2 regions of the Luteimonas sp. A649 genome follow, and region 1 is predicted to be linked to the other one. Evidence: riboswitches for the same ligand, from Rfam matches in the RefSeq annotation. Region 1 holds a riboswitch; the other holds the start of a gene.
What was found. Region 1 has a riboswitch for cobalamin ahead of ACW5E8_RS02655 (ribonucleoside-diphosphate reductase subunit alpha). Riboswitches for the same ligand answer to the same signal wherever they lie in the genome.
Positions count from the first base shown of each region.

Region 1 (7,598 bases):
CGGGCCAGGCCCTGTCGTACTACATCGGCTACAAGACCATCCGCGACCTGCGCGTGGAGGCCGAGCAGGCACTGGGTTCGGACTTCGACCAGAAGGCCTTCCACGACACGATCCTGCGCCTGGGATCGGTGCCGCTGCCGGTGCTGGAAGAAGAGGTGCGCCGCTTCATCGCGGAGCGCAAGGCCGCCGCCGCCACGTGATGGCAGCGACCCCCGCACCTCGGCTCCGTTTCCTGCGAGGTTCAGGGCGCCGCGTCGAACGGCGGCGCGCCGGGAACAACGCCCGATGGCGGAATCCCCACGCGCAGCGCGTTCTCCACGTCGCGCACGCCCTTGCACCCGTCGGCGAGGTCTTCGGCCAGGCGCTTCATCATGCGGTGCGGCACAGAGCCCGCGAGTCGCACCACGCCTTCCGTCACCTCCACGCTGATGTCGCCGGCGTCGAGCGCATCGTTCTCGGCCAGCACATCGCAGACATCGTCATGGATCCGCGTGTCGTCGCGGCGGTAGCCGCGGGGACCGACGCCGCGATAGCCGTGGACGGACACGTCGGACGTGCCGGCCGCGCGGCCAAGGTTGAACTCTTCGCGCTTTTCGCCCAGCCAGTCGCGCGCGGCGCTGGCACAGCGACCGCCGAGCTTCATCGCATCACGCGCCACATCGCGGAACTCGCCGCTGGCGCTGCCGGTCGTGGATCGGGTCATCGTCTGGCCTCCGTGGGGTTGGCGGGCGTGTGTGCCGCCTGGAGCCAGTGTGGGGCGGGGCGTGTTCAAGCCGCGTCATGCCGGGATGACGCGTGGATCAATCCACCTCCATGGGATACACCGCGCGGATCGGGCATCCGGACTTCGCACCCAGGATCTGCATGCGGTCGGAGCCGGTCATGAGGAATTCCGTCGACCTGCCGTCCGCCAGCGCCAAAGGCTCCCCCAGGCCGCCGCCGATGGTTCCGGTTCCACGGGTGCCGGTGCGGATATCGTCGCCCGGGTTGCCGCAGATCAGGCCGATGCCCACGCCCGAACGGAAGGCGATCTGGACGGGTCCGGCAAGATGCGGACAGGAGCGCACCAGTTCCACGCGGTAGTAGCGGTTGCCACCGGAGCGGCGCGGGTTCACCTCCACCACGACGCCCTTCGGGTCCTCCGACCAGCCGCGCACATGCCTTGGGTTGAAGCAGTAGTTGGGGGACGCCGCGAAGCCGTGCCGGCGCTCACCCTTCACCACCACCGTCGCCAGCGTGGTGCTGCCGTCCGCGCTGGTCTGGCTGGCGCGCGCGTGCTGTGCGTACTCGGCCGAGGTGATCGGGGCGACGGCGGCGACCGGGCACAGCTGCGAGTCCACCGACACGTATTCGTTGCCGGTGCCGCACATCCAGCCGTTGGCGGCCAACATGCGGGTGTTGCTGGCGGCGGTGACCTCGGGGCACTCGGCGCCCAGTTCCACGCGGAAGCGCCTGCCATCCGACTGCACCATGGCCAGCGTGCGCGCGTCGGACTGGAACACCTCGCTGACCTCGCGTGCGTCCAGGCACTGCGGTGCCGGGGGCGTGCGGGACTCCGCGGCCGCATGCCCAGGCATGGCCAGGCCAAGGGCGGTCGCAGCGAAAAGAGTGCGCAATACAGTGGAAAACATGTTGTCACCAGGGTGGCGGTGGGGCCTGCCGGAGTTTACGGTATCGATATGTCCGTCCGGCGCCAGCGTGCGCCAAAGCTGGAGAACTCGATGAAAGTGCCCTTGATGGCAATGCTCGCAGCCTGCGCGGCTTGCGCCTGCAGCTCACCGCCCGCCGCGGTGGACCCGTCTCCGCCGGATATGCGTGAGGTCGCCTTCAGCTGCGACAACGGGGAGTCCCTGTCCGTGCGCTTCCATGCCGCGCAGGAGCGCGCGGTCCTGCTGCGCAATGGCGACGCGATCGAACTCGCGCAGCAGCCGAGCGCTTCGGGTTTCGTCTACAGCAACGGCCCCAACACCATCCGCGGCAAGGGCGACGACCTCACGGTGGAAATCGGCCGTATGGTTCCCATCCAGTGCAAGGCCGGGTGAGTGAACATGCAGCAGACCATTTCCGTTCCCGTGTCGGTCGGCGAGCTGGCCGACAAGATCTCGATCCTGCACATCAAGCACGAGCGCATCGCCGATGCCGACAAGCGCGCGCACGTCGCGGTCGAACTCGAGGGCCTGCGCCCGATCTGGCAGGCGCTGGTGGACGCCAAACCGGAGCTCGACGGGTTCTACGACCGCCTGAAGGCGGTCAATGAACTGATGTGGGACGTGCAGGACGGCCTGCGCGCGAGGGAAGCCGCCAAGGACTTCGACGACGGATTCATCCAGCTCGCGCGCGCGGTGGCCATGCGCAACGGCGAGCGGATCGCGATCAAGAACGACATCAATCGCCTGGCGGGCTCCGAATTCATCGAGGAGAAGCAGTACCAGGGAGGTGCGTGATGCCGGACCTGATGACGGCCATCGCGATCCGGGGCGGCGCGGGTCCGGCGGACGCACTGCACGCGATAGGTCGGCAACCAGGTGGGCAGCGGAAGCGGACGCAAGGTCGCGACGGTGGCCGGTGCCGTGGCGGGCGGCGCCATCGGCCGCAACGTGGACTCGTTGAATCCCGGGACCGCCGGATGTCGCGGTGGTTCCCGGACCGGGACGTGGCGTCAGGATGCCTCGCCCACGTGATAGCCGTTGCGCCCCGCCTTCTTGGCCGCATACAGCGCCGCGTCCGCCGCTTCCATCAGCGTCGCGGCATCGGTGGGCCGCTGCGCGTAGGCGATGCCGATACTGGTGGTCACGATCAGCGGCGTGCCGCCAGCTTCGATGGTCGCGGCGGTGGATTCCAGCACCTTGCGCGCGATCGCCTCGGCCGCTCCGGCTTGCGCATCCTCGACCAGGATCGTGAACTCGTCGCCGCCCAGGCGCGCGACCAGGTCGGTCTCACGCACGCTGTCGCACAGGCGCCCGGCAAAGGCCTGCAGCACGGCGTCGCCGGCGGCATGGCCATGGCCGTCGTTGATGGCCTTGAAGTGGTCGATGTCCAGGCACAGCAGCGCGATCGGGGTGTCGTGGCGGTGCAGCCGCTTCAGCGCCAGCGCTAGGCGCTCGTCGAACTGGCGGCGGTTGGCCAGCTCGGTCAGGGTGTCGACGCGCGTCAGCCGCTCCAGCTCGCGCCGGCTCTCCTCGAGCGCCTGCTCGGCGGCCACGCGGCGGCTGATGTTGCGCGCGGTCAGCATGAGATCGTCCGCATCGCTGCCGTCGTCGGCGGGAATGCAGCGCGACACCGCTTCCACCCAGACGTAGTGGCCGTCCTTGTGCCGCACGCGGTAGATGTCGGTGCGCGGGTTGCCCGTGGCGAGCACGTCGGCCATCGCCTGCTGCTGGGTCGCGCGGTCGTCCGGGTGCACGCTGTCCCACCGCGAACCGAGCATCTCGTCCGGCGTCCATCCCAGCATCTCCAGCGCCGAGGGAGAGACATACAGCCGTTCACCGTCCCCCCGGATGCGGGAAATAACGTCATGCGAATGGTCGGCGAGCATGCGGTAGCGGCGCTCACTGTCGCCCAGGCGCATGGCAAGGCGCTTGCGTTCGGCCATGGCCAGGCAGACAGGGATGGTCATCACGCAGCCGCCAGCCAGGTAGAGCTGCAGGAGCGCGATCCTGCCGCCGTCCCCCAGGTCATGCTGCAGCCACAGCGGACCGTATCCCAGCGTGGTGGCGATGGCGGCGATCAGGGCCAACGCGATCACGCCCAGCGCCACGCCCGCGAACTGGTGGCGCATCGCGGCGAGCAGCAGGGCGGGATAGGTCAGGAACATCACCGGGTAGGCGCTGATGAACACCCCGATGCCCACCGCCACCAGCAAGGTCATGCTGGCCGCGAGCGACCAGCCCCGGCCGCGCGCAATGAACAGGCCCAGCCCTTCGCGCTGCACGACGAGGGTGGTGGTGGCCAGGATCACCATGCCCACGACGTGGGCGGCATACCAGCCTGCAAAGGACCGCACGAATGCCTGGCCGTGCATGGCGTATGCCACGCCCGCGGCCAGCAGTCCGGACAAGGCACAGGCCAGCAGCGTGGCTCCGGTCGCGATGCCGCCCAGGCGCACCCAGTCCCGCGGCTGGCGGATGTCCGGGACGCGGCTGCGCACGAATCCGGCCACCACCAGCACTTCCACGATGTTGCATGCCGCGATCGCGAACGCGTAGACGGGGGTATCGCCGGCGAGCATCCGGGCCGGCAGTTCGCACGCGAACGCGATCGCGATGTAGCCCGGCCACGTCGCGCTGCGCCTGGACAGCAGCCAGCCGGTGAGGATGCCGTTGCCGACCCAGATCGCGGCGAGTTCGCCGGGGCCGCGCGCGAACGTCAGCGAGAGCCAGGCCGTGGTGGCGATCAGGAGGGCCAGGACGGACCGGTCGGCCCAATAGGTCCGGGGCAATCGAAAGCGGTCGAACATGACGGTCTCGAGGTGGGGAACCGGCACTTTAGCCCAGGCAGTGCAAAGGCGAATGACCGCTGCGGTGCGGTGGGCGTCCGGCATTCGCTTCCGCGGCAGCCGGAATCTCCCCGACGTCTTGTCACAACATTTTGCGTTGACGGTTCCTTGGCGCCACGATATGTTGTGGTCGTCGGTTCGCGCGCCGCAGGGCGCGGGATGAAAAGGGAAGCCGGTGCGGTGGGGCGGAGAAACATCCAGTCCCACTCATTCCGGCGCTGCCCCGCAGCGGTAGGTGGAAACGAGGTCGCACTCGCACTGGAACGGTGGTTCCGGGAAGCGGCGACCGAGGCGCGGAGCCCAGCTCCCGGATCCACGAGCCCGAAGACCTGCCGACAGCCGCGCGCAAGCACATCGCGCGGTGCCGGCTGCGGAATCTCCGGGGGGAGATGGCTGGTGAAGCGCGCATGCGCCCGCGATTCGTTGTCGGATCGGGCGTGTCCGTTGCGACGCCGCTTGCCGACCCTGTGATGACGCCGCCCGCCTCCTGCCGCGGGACAGGTGGCCGTGCGTCCCTCATCCAGGAACACACATGGACAAGCACGACGGCATCGCCGCCGTTCCAGCCCCGGCTGCCTTCCCGCGCGACGGCGAAAGCGGATGCGTTGCCACATGGATCACCAAGGAAGCCGGCAACCGCCGCATGCCCTACGACCGCGCACGGCTCGTGCGCAGCATCGATCGCATCCACGCCGAGTTTCCGCAGCTCGATGTCGCCGACTACACGCGCAGCGTGTGCGGGTTCGTCGAACGCAAGGACGTGGTGGACGCGGACGACCTCGTCGACCACCTGGTGCGCGAAGCCGAAGCGCGCGTGGACGTGGCCGCGCCCGAGTGGGAGATGTTCGCCGCACGCCTGTACCTGCAGCGCCTGTACAAGCGCGCCAGTCGCAACCGCTTCTACGACGTCGGCGAACGCTACGGCTCCTACGTCGGACTCCAGGAAAGCCTGGCCGACCGCAACGTGTATTCCAACGACATCCTGCGCGCCTACTCCAAGGAGGAACTCGTTGAAGCCGGGAAGATGATCGATCCGGAGCGCGACAGGCTGTTCGCCTACAACGGCCTGTACCTGCTCGCCACCCGCTACCTGGCGACGGACACCAGCCGCGCGGTGTACGAACTGCCGCAGGAGCGGTGGCTGACGATCGCCCTGTACCTGATGCAGCGCGAAGCCCCGCGCGAGCGCCGCATGCAGCTGGTGGGCGAGGCTTACTGGGCGCTGTCCAACCTGTACATGACGGTCGCCACGCCGACGCTGCAGAACGCCGGCAAGACCGGGGGGCAGCTGTCGTCGTGCTTCATCGACACCGTCGACGATTCGCTGCAGGGCATCTACGACTCCAACACCGACATCGCCCGCGTGTCCAAGGGCGGAGGCGGCGTGGGCGCCTACATGGGCTACGTCCGCGCCTCGGGGGCGGCGATCCGCGGCGTGCCGAACTCTTCGGGTGGCGTGGTGCCGTGGATCAAGCAGCTCAACAACACCGCGGTCTCGGTCGACCAGCTCGGCCAGCGCAAGGGGGCGGTGGCGGTGTACCTGGACGTCTGGCACCGCGACATCGAGGCCTTCCTCGACCTGCGCCTCAACAACGGCGACCAGCGCCTGCGCGCACACGACGTGTTCACCTCGGTCTGCATCCCGGACATCTTCATGGAGGCGGTCGAGCGCCGCGGCGACTGGTACCTGTTCGATCCACATGAAGTGAAGCGGCTCAAGGGCTGGTACCTGCAGGACTTCTTCGACGAATCCCGCGGTGCGGGCAGCTTCCGCGAGAAGTACGCGGAGGTCGTGGGCGACGAACGCGTGAGCCGCAGGACGGTCAAGGCGATCGACATCTTCAAGCGGATCATGGTCAGCCAGCTGGAGACCGGCAACCCGTTCATGTTCTACAGGGACGAAGTGAACCGGAAGAACCCGAACAAGCACGCCGGCATGGTGTATTCGTCAAACCTGTGCACGGAGATCCTGCAGAACATGAGCCCGACGCGGCTCATGCAGGAGATCATCTCCGGCAACCAGATCGTGACCACGCGCCAGGCCGGCGATTTCGTGGTCTGCAACCTGTCGTCGATCAACCTCGGCCGCGCCGTCGTGCCACCGGACGGGCAGGGCGACCTCATCACCGACGTGCTCGAGCGCCTGGTGCCGATCCAGGTGCGGATGCTCGACAACGTCATCGACCTCAACCAGCTGCCGGTGCCGCAGGCCACGATCACCAACCAGAAGTACCGCGCCATCGGCCTGGGCACGTTCGGCTGGCACCACCTGCTGGCGCTGAAGGGCATCGAGTGGAACGCGCCCGGGGCCGAGGATTGCAGCGACGCGCTGTACGAGCGCATCAACCAGCTCGCGGTGCGGGCCAGCATGGCGCTGGCGGAGGAGAAGGGCGCTTATCCGGCGTTCGAGGGCAGCGATTGGCACACCGGCGCCTACTTCCGCGACCGCGGCTACGACAGCCCGGAGTGGCGGGAGCTGTCTACCCGGGTGGCCGCGGGCGGCATGCGCAACGGTTGGCTGATGGCCGTGGCACCCAACATGAGCACCGCGCAGATCGCGGGCTCCACCGCATCCATCGACCCGATCTACTCCGCGTTCTACTACGAAGAGAAGAAGGATTATCGGCGACCGGTCGCGGCCCCGGGTCTGTCGCTCGATACCTGGCCCTACTACGAGAAAGGCGCCTACCGCGTCGACCAGTTCGCAAGCGTCCGCCAGAACGCGCGCCGCCAGCGCCACGTCGACCAGTCGATCAGCTTCAACTTCTACGTCCCCAGCACCATCCGCGCCAGCACCCTGCTTGAGCTGCACATGACGGCATGGCGCGAAGGCCTGAAGACCACCTACTACGTGCGCTCGAACGACATCGACATCGCCGAGTGCGAGTGGTGCAGTAGCTGAAGCGCATTCGCGCTTTCGCTTCCACGGTTCGCGTGGCGAACCGTGGACCCTGCATCACCAGCACCCAGACCCCCGCGCCTTCGGCGCGCCCCCCTGACTCAGGGGGGGCTTTCCTCCAGATCGATTCGTCCCGCGACGCCCGAAACACGAGAAGACCACATGTCCGCCACCGCACCGCTTACTTCCACGCCGCTCGACCGC
Region 1 is NZ_JBSVRQ010000001.1:545,727-553,324, forward strand. It holds gene ACW5E8_RS02620 (DUF885 domain-containing protein) at 1-200, shown strand, start outside; gene ACW5E8_RS02625 (BON domain-containing protein) at 242-703, opposite strand; gene ACW5E8_RS02630 (hypothetical protein) at 801-1,577, opposite strand; gene ACW5E8_RS02635 (MliC family protein) at 1,722-2,042, shown strand; gene ACW5E8_RS02640 (DUF6165 family protein) at 2,049-2,444, shown strand; gene ACW5E8_RS02645 (hypothetical protein) at 2,526-2,681, shown strand; gene ACW5E8_RS02650 (diguanylate cyclase domain-containing protein) at 2,660-4,456, opposite strand; cobalamin riboswitch at 4,613-4,846, shown strand; gene ACW5E8_RS02655 (ribonucleoside-diphosphate reductase subunit alpha) at 5,028-7,397, shown strand; gene ACW5E8_RS02660 (ribonucleotide-diphosphate reductase subunit beta) at 7,557-7,598, shown strand, end outside.

Region 2 (7,598 bases), 430 kb from region 1:
CACCAGCGTGGCCGGATCCGCTGTCGGAGCCGCGTGCGGCACCACGCCCAGGTACGGCAGGGCCAGCGCCGCACGCAGCAGGTCGAGATAGTCGTCGCGGCGGTCGAACGCGGGATCCACCGCGCAGCCGACCCAGCCGAGCAGGCGGCAGCCGTCGGCGGCAATCGCGCGCGCGCTCAGCCTGGCGTGGCTCAGGCAGCCCAGGCGCAGGCCCACCACCAGCACCACCGGCAGCTCGAGCGCATGCGCCAGATCGGCGTGCTCGATGCCATCGGCCAGCGGCGACAGCCAGCCGCCCGCGCCTTCCACCACGACCACGTCGGCGTTGGTGGCCAGGCGGGCGTAAGCCGCGAGTATCGGCGGCATCGATACCTGGACCCCGGCGCTGCGCGCGGCCAGCTGGGGCGCGGTCGGCTCCGGAAGGGCCCAGGGGTTCACGTCTTCGTAGGCGGGCCGTGGATCGCCGGCGGCGGCCTGCAGCGCGAGCGCGTCGTCGTTGCGCAGTCCCTGCGGCGTGGCCTCGCAACCGGCCGCGACCGGCTTCATGCCCACCGCACGCAGGCCGCGTGCACGCAGCGCGTGCAGCAGCGCGACGCTGGTCATGCTCTTGCCCACGCCGGTGTCGGTGCCGGTCACCAACACGCCCCGCGCTACACTCGTGCTCATGTTCACGACGCAGATTCTAAGCGGCGACAAGCCGCAGCAGTACGCCCAGCTCGTCGCCCAGGCGCGCGCACTCCTGGCCGGCGAGCACGACCGCATCGCCAACGCCGCCAACCTCTCGGCGCTGGTCTACCACGCGCTGCCGGAGCTCAACTGGGTCGGCTTCTACTTCTTCGACGGCACCGAACTGGTGGTCGGACCGTTCCAGGGGCAGCCAGCCTGCGTGCGCATCCCGCTCGACCGCGGCGTGTGCGGCGCGGCTGCCCGCAGTGGGGAAACCCAGCGCGTCGAGGACGTCAACGCCGTCCCCGACCACATCGCCTGCGATGCCGCATCGCGCTCGGAGCTGGTGGTTCCGCTGTTCCACGAAGGTGCGCTGCTGGGGGTGTTCGACCTCGACAGTCCGGTTCCCGGTCGCTTCCACGTTGAAGACCAGAAGGGGCTCGAGGAGATCGCACAGGTGTACGTCGAATCACTGGGTTCATGAGCGCGCAGCCGCTCAAGATGCGCAACATCGGGCCGAAGTCGGCCGCGTGGCTGCGCCAGGTCGGGTTGAAAACACCCGAGGACCTCATCGAGGCCGGGCCCCTGGAGGCCTTCATGCGCATCAAGCGCGCGGGCTTCAAGCCGAGCCTCAACCTGCTGTATTCGCTTGAAGGCGCGCTGCGCGACTGCCACTGGCAGGACGTCCCCGACGCCCGCCGGGTGGAACTGGTGGCTGCGGCGGAGGCCGCGATCGCGGAACTGCCGCCCCCGCGCAACCGCCCGCCCGCCGGGCCGGTGACCACCACGGTGATGCAGGAAGACGACGACGCGATGCCTTCGCCGGACTACTTCGACCGGCCCGACGGCGACTGAACCCCGCTGCGCGCTAGAAGGCCTGCCACCACGCGCCCGGCGACCAGCCGGCGGCAAGCACCAGCGCCAGCAGCAGCAGGCTTTCCACCACCTCCACGCTGGCACCCAGGCAGTCGCCGGAAATCCCGCCCAGGCGGCGGCGCCAGTACGCCGCGACCAGCGGCGCCAGCGGCAGCGCGACCAGCAGCGGCGGCGCCAGCACGCTGGCCGCAGCCAGCGCGATCGCCCACAGCCAGACCACGTGCAGGTCCAGCTTCCACGAGAAGCGTTCGGCCATGCCGGCCTGTTGGATCGGCGGCAGCAGGCGGCTCCACCACAGCGTGCCCCAGCGCGCCCAGGCGGGCACCAGCACGATCCCGAACCACCACGGCGATCCCGCGAGTTCGGCCAGCAGCACCAGCTTCACCAGCAGTTGCATCACCACCGAGACCACGCCGAACACGCCCATGTGCGGGTCCTTGAGCACGGCCAGGAAACGCTGCGGATCGCGATGCGCGGCGCCGAAGGCATCGGCCACGTCGCCGAGGCCGTCCAGGTGCAGCGCACCGGTCACCCATACCCACATGAGCAGGGCGAGTACCGCCGCCAGCCACGGGCGCTGGTCGAATCCCCACAGCGGCACGGCCAGCAGCAGCCCGATCAGCACGCCGACCAGCGGGTAGTACACCGCGGAGTGCGACAGGTCGTCGTCGCGGAAGTCGCGCACCTGCGGCGTCGGCAGGCGGGTCAGGAACTGTACTGCCAGGATCAGCCGGCGCAGGCTCATGGCTGCGCCAGCTCGAGCACTTCGCCCCAGGGGCGGCCGTCGTCGCCGGTCTCGAGCCGCAGCCGCAGGCGCGTGCCGTAGTCGATGCGCAGCGCCCAGGCGGAGGCGAGCGGCAGGCCGCAGGCGAGCGTCAGCGCCATGCGCAGCGCGCCGCCGTGGCTGACAACCAGCTGCGGTCCGGGATCCGCGGACGCGAGCAGTGCTTGGAGTCCCCTGCCGATGCGCGCTTCGAACGCATCCCAGGCTTCGCCGTTGGGCGGCGGATTGGCGCGTGGATCGTGGTGGAACGCGGCCAGCGCGGCAGCCGGCAGGTCCATGCCCGCGCGGCCGTCCCAGTCGCCGAAGTCGAATTCCGCCCAACCAGCATCGCGCTGCACCGCCAGGCCCGCCGGCGCCGCGAGCGCCAGTGCGGTGTCGTGCGCGCGGCGCAGCGGCGAACTGGTCACGCGTGCCCAGGCGATGCCGGCATGGCGCCGGCACGGGGCGAGGATGGCACCGTCGCGCAGCGGCGGATCATGGCGCCCGTCCAGGTGCCCGCGGCGGCCGGTATCGGCGTGGCGCACCAGGTCGACGATCATGCCGGCGGCCTGTCGGCGACCGCGGCCTCGGCGAAGGTCGCCATGTCGTTGTGCAGCGCGCAGGCCAGGCGCAGCAGCGGCAGCGCCAGCGCCGCACCCGAGCCTTCGCCAAGGCGCAGGTCGAGCTGCAGCAGCGCCGACGCGTCCAAGGTGTCGAGTACGCGCTGGTGGCCGCGTTCGGCGGAGCGGTGCGAGAACAGCAGCCAGGCGCGCACGCCCGGATTGAGCCGCACCGCGGCCAGCGCAGCGACCGAAACGATGAAGCCGTCGACCAGCACCGGGATACCGCGCTGCGCCGCCGCCACCATCGCGCCGGCCAGCGCGCCGATCTCGAGGCCGCCGACGCGGCGCAGCGCTTCCAGCGCCGGCAGCGGCGCCGCCGCGATCGCCGCGCCGTGCAGCGCCAGCGCGCGCTCCACCACCGCCTGCTTGTGGGCCATGCGCGCGGCGTCGAGGCCGGTGCCTGCGCCGACCAGGTCGGCGACCGGCAGCGCGGCGAGCGCGCAGGCCAGCGCGCTCGCCGCCGTGGTGTTGCCGATCCCCATCTCGCCGGGCAACAGCAGGTCGGCGCCATCGGCCAGCGCCTCGTCGACCGCGCGGCGCCCGGCGTCGAGCGCATGCGCAAGCTCGCCGGCCGCCATCGCCGCCTCCACGCTCAGGTCGCGCGTGCCGCGGCAGGGCTTGTCGACGACGGCGCCGGGCAAGGGCGCTTCGGCCAGCGTGCCGACGTCGCGCAGGTGCAGCGGCAGGCCGAGCTCGCGCGCCAGCACCGCGATCGCGGCGCCACCAGCCGCGAAATTGGCGAGCATCTGCACCGTGACTTCGGCCGGATACGCGGAGACACCCTGCGCCACCACGCCGTGGTCGCCGGCGAACAGCAGCACCGGGGCACGCGACGCCGCGGGGCGGTCGCTGGCCTGCAGCGCCGCCAGTTCGATCGCCAGCGTTTCCAGCCGGCCGAGCGCGCCGGCAGGCTTGGTGAGCTGCTGCTGGCGCGCGCGCGCGCGGGCGCGGTGCGCCTCTGAAGGCAGCGCGCAGCGCTGCGTGAACCATGACTCCGTCATTTCGCCCCGATGTGCGTATTGCAGCCGCGCATTCTATCCGCCCGCCGCGGCCCGTCCTGCCCGCCCCGCACGCCGGATGCCTTTGGCGCGCCGTGGAGCGATGCCGTAGACTGCGCGCTCTTTCTGGTGACCGGCGGGGTTCTCCCCAACGGTTGAAACGGGAAGCCGGTGACCTTCCGCCCGCCGTCACGGCGTACGAGGCATTCCGGCGCTGCCCCCGCAACGGTAAGCGTGGAACACCCCGGCAAACCGCCACTGTGCACAGGCATGGGAAGGCGCCGGGGCTGGAGCAGCGACATCGCTCCGCCCGCGAGCCCGGAGACCGGCCTGGAAGACACACTGGTTGTGACGCGGAGGGCGTCGCGGCGGTAGCGCGCCGTGTCGTCCACGTCACCCTCCCGTCCCCGCTCCCTGCCCGCAACCCCACGACACAGTCGCGCGGGCGTGCGCGACGCATGGAGAACCCGATGAAGCCGCAGCACCAGTTCCTTTCCCTCGCAGTGGCGCTCGCCCTGTCCCCGGCCGCGATGGCCAGCGGTGCAATGCAGGCCACCGACCTGGACGAGGTCATCGTCACCGGCACCCGCACCGAAATACTGCTCGCCGACAGCCTGGTGCCGGCGCAGGTCATCGATCGCGACGAGATCGAGCGCAGCCAGGCGCGCGACCTGATCGAGCTGCTGCGCGGGCGCGCCGGCGTGGACATCGGCAACCAGGGCGGCCGCGGCAAGCTCAGCAGCGTGTTCCTGCGCGGCGCCGAGTCCGACCACGTGCTGGTGCTGATCGACGGCGTCAAGGTGGGCGCCGCCAGCTCCGGCATGGCGGCGTTCCAGGACTTTCCGGTCGCGCAGATCGAACGCATCGAGATCGTGCGTGGCCCGCGCTCGAGCCTGTATGGCTCGGAGGCGATCGGCGGCGTGATCCAGATCTTCACCCGCGGCGGCAGGGCCAGCGGCTTCACGCCGCAACTGTCGGTGAGCGGTGGCAGCAACAACAGCCGCGCCTTCAGCGGCGGCTTCGACTACGGCGGCGAGCGCGGCTGGGTCGCGGCACACGGCGGCTACCAGGAGACCGACGGCATCGACGCCTGCCGCGGCTCGGGCACGCTGTTCACCGGCTGCTTCACCGACGAGCCCGACGACGATGGCTACCGCAGCGCCTCGGTGACCATGCGCGGCGGCCTGCACGTCACCGATGCCCTGACGGTGGAAGGCAGCTTCCTCGATGCCAGCGGGGAGAACGAGTACGACGGCTCCTGGACCAACCGCTCGAAGACGCGGCAGCAGGTGACCGGCGCGCAGCTGCGTTACGCCCCCGAGGGTGGCCGCCTTGGCGTGACCGCGGCAGTGGGCCGCAGCAAGGACACGTCCGACGACTACCAGGGCGACACCTTCGTGAGCACCTTCGATACCCGCCGCGATACCGCCTCGGTGCAGGCCGACGTACAGCTGGCGCCGGCGCACCTGCTCAGCATGGGCGTCGACTACAGCAGCGATCGCGTCGATGGCACCACCGGCTTCATCGTGGACGAGCGCGACAACACCGGCGTGTTCCTCGCCTACGACGGCGGCACCGGCCGCCAGCGCTGGCAGGCCAGCGTGCGCCACGACGACAACGAGCAGTTCGGCGACCACGTGACCGGTGGCCTCGGCTGGGGCCTGGCGTTCGACAACGGCCTGCGTTTCAGCGCGACGCTCGGCACCGGCTTCAAGGCGCCGACCTTCAACGACCTGTACTACCCGGGTTCGGAAAGCCCCCTGCTGCAGCCCGAGGAGTCCACCAGCCTGAACCTGGGGGTGTCGCAGGCCACCGAACGCTTCAACTGGTCGTTCAACATCTACGAGAGCCGGATCGAAGACCTGATCGTGTTCACCTATGCGCCGCCGACCTGGCAAGGCGTGGGCGAGAACATCGACGAAGCCCGCATCCGCGGCGCCGAACTGACGTTCGGCACCTCGTTCGCCGGCTTCGACCTGTCGACCCAGCTCAGCCACGCCGATCCGCGCGACCGCAGCGGCGGCATCAACGACGACAACCTGCTCGCGCGCCGCGCGCGCACCACCGGCCGCATCGACCTTGACCGCGGCTTCGGCCCGCTGCGCGCCGGCATCACCGTGCAGGGCGCCGGCAGCCGCTACGACGATGCCGCCAACACCGTGCGCCTGGGCGGCTACGCCACCACCGACCTGCGCCTGGAGTACGCCTTCCACCGCGACTGGAGCCTGCTGGCGCGCGCCAGCAACGTCTTCGACCGCGACTACGAGACGGTGGGCTGGTACAACCAGCCGGGGCGGGAGTACGGGCTGACGTTGAGGTATCAGCCGGTGCGGTGAGGGGTTGCCCCCTACCCCCGAAGCGCCAACAACCCAGGCAAGTCGTCGAGCACCGCCACCGCTCCCGCGCGCTCCAGGTCGAAGCCGCGCGGATACCCGTGGCGCAGCAGGACCAGGTCCATGCCGGCGGCGTGCGCGGCGGCGGCATCGGCCTCGGAGTCCCCGACCATCAGGCATTCGTCCACGGTGCGGCCATGCTGTGCCGCCAGGTGCAGCAGCGGCATCGCGTGCGGCTTGCGCTCGGCAAGCGTGTCGCCGCCGACGATGCCGTCGAAGCGGTCGCCGATGCCCATCGCTTCGAGCAGCGGGCGCACGTAGCGTTCGGGCTTGTTGGTGCAGATCGCCATCGCCACGCCGTCGGCGTGCAGCGCGTCCAGCGTCTCCACGGTGCCGGGGTACAGGCGCGCCTGCAGCAGCAGGCAATCGCCGTAATGGCGCATCAGCCGTGGCAACACCTCATCCACCGGCGTGCGGCTGCCGACGTGCTGCAGCGCGCTGTCCATCAGCACGCGCGTGCCGAGGCCGATCCAGCTGCGCACCAGCACTTCGGGCTGGCGCGGGTGGCCGAGCTCATCGAGCGTGCGGTTGACCGCTTCGGCGATGTCGGCGGCGCTGTCGACCAGCGTGCCATCGAGGTCGAACAGCACCAGGGGCCAGGCGAATGCCATGTTGCGTACCTTCGCCGGTCGGGGAGCCGACGCCACCATGGCAGGCTACACCGCGGCGCGCGCGATCATGTGTCGGTGCATGCGCTGGCCCGCATCGACGCATCGGCACGGCGCTCAACCGGCGGTCGACACGACATCCGACTCCGGGAACAACGTCGCCTGCTCCGGCAGCTCCGCGGGCTCGCGGAATCCGCCCAGGCCTACGCCGACCAGCCGGTAGCGTGTCGACCCGGGCAGGTCGACGCGTTCGCGCAGCGCGAGCGCGAATGCGGTGAATTCGGCTTCGGTGGCCGGGGGCGATTCGGGCGTGTAGCTGCGCGTCAGGATGCGGAACTGCGCGGTCTTGAGCTTCAGCACCACCGTGCGGCCGACGCGCTCGGTCTTGCGGCTGGCCGCCCAGGCCTTGGCCGCCAACGCGCGGATCGCGGGCTCGATCTCCTCCAGCGGCAGGTCGATGGCGAAGGTGTCTTCCGCGGAGATCGACTGCACCGGCTGGTTCGGCTCCACTGGCCGCTCGTCGATGCCGTGCGCGCGACGGTGCAGGCTGGCGCCGAAGCTGCCGAAGCGCTGCTGCAGCTCCTCGATCGCAAAGCCGCGCAGGTCACCCATCGTGGCCACGCCGATCGCTGCAAGCTTCGCTTCCATCACCTTGCCGACGCCGGGAATGC
Region 2 is NZ_JBSVRQ010000001.1:113,789-121,386, reverse strand. It holds gene bioD (dethiobiotin synthase) at 1-666, opposite strand, end outside; gene ACW5E8_RS00575 (GAF domain-containing protein) at 665-1,150, shown strand; gene ACW5E8_RS00570 (TfoX/Sxy family protein) at 1,147-1,521, shown strand; gene cobS (adenosylcobinamide-GDP ribazoletransferase) at 1,535-2,287, opposite strand; gene ACW5E8_RS00560 (histidine phosphatase family protein) at 2,284-2,865, opposite strand; gene cobT (nicotinate-nucleotide--dimethylbenzimidazole phosphoribosyltransferase) at 2,862-3,929, opposite strand; cobalamin riboswitch at 4,037-4,274, shown strand; gene ACW5E8_RS00550 (TonB-dependent receptor domain-containing protein) at 4,397-6,262, shown strand; gene gph (phosphoglycolate phosphatase) at 6,274-6,930, opposite strand; gene dinB (DNA polymerase IV) at 7,045-7,598, opposite strand, start outside.
Region 2: it holds a riboswitch for cobalamin, as region 1 does, so the genes downstream of both, ACW5E8_RS00550 (TonB-dependent receptor domain-containing protein) here and ACW5E8_RS02655 (ribonucleoside-diphosphate reductase subunit alpha) in region 1, are expected to answer to the same signal.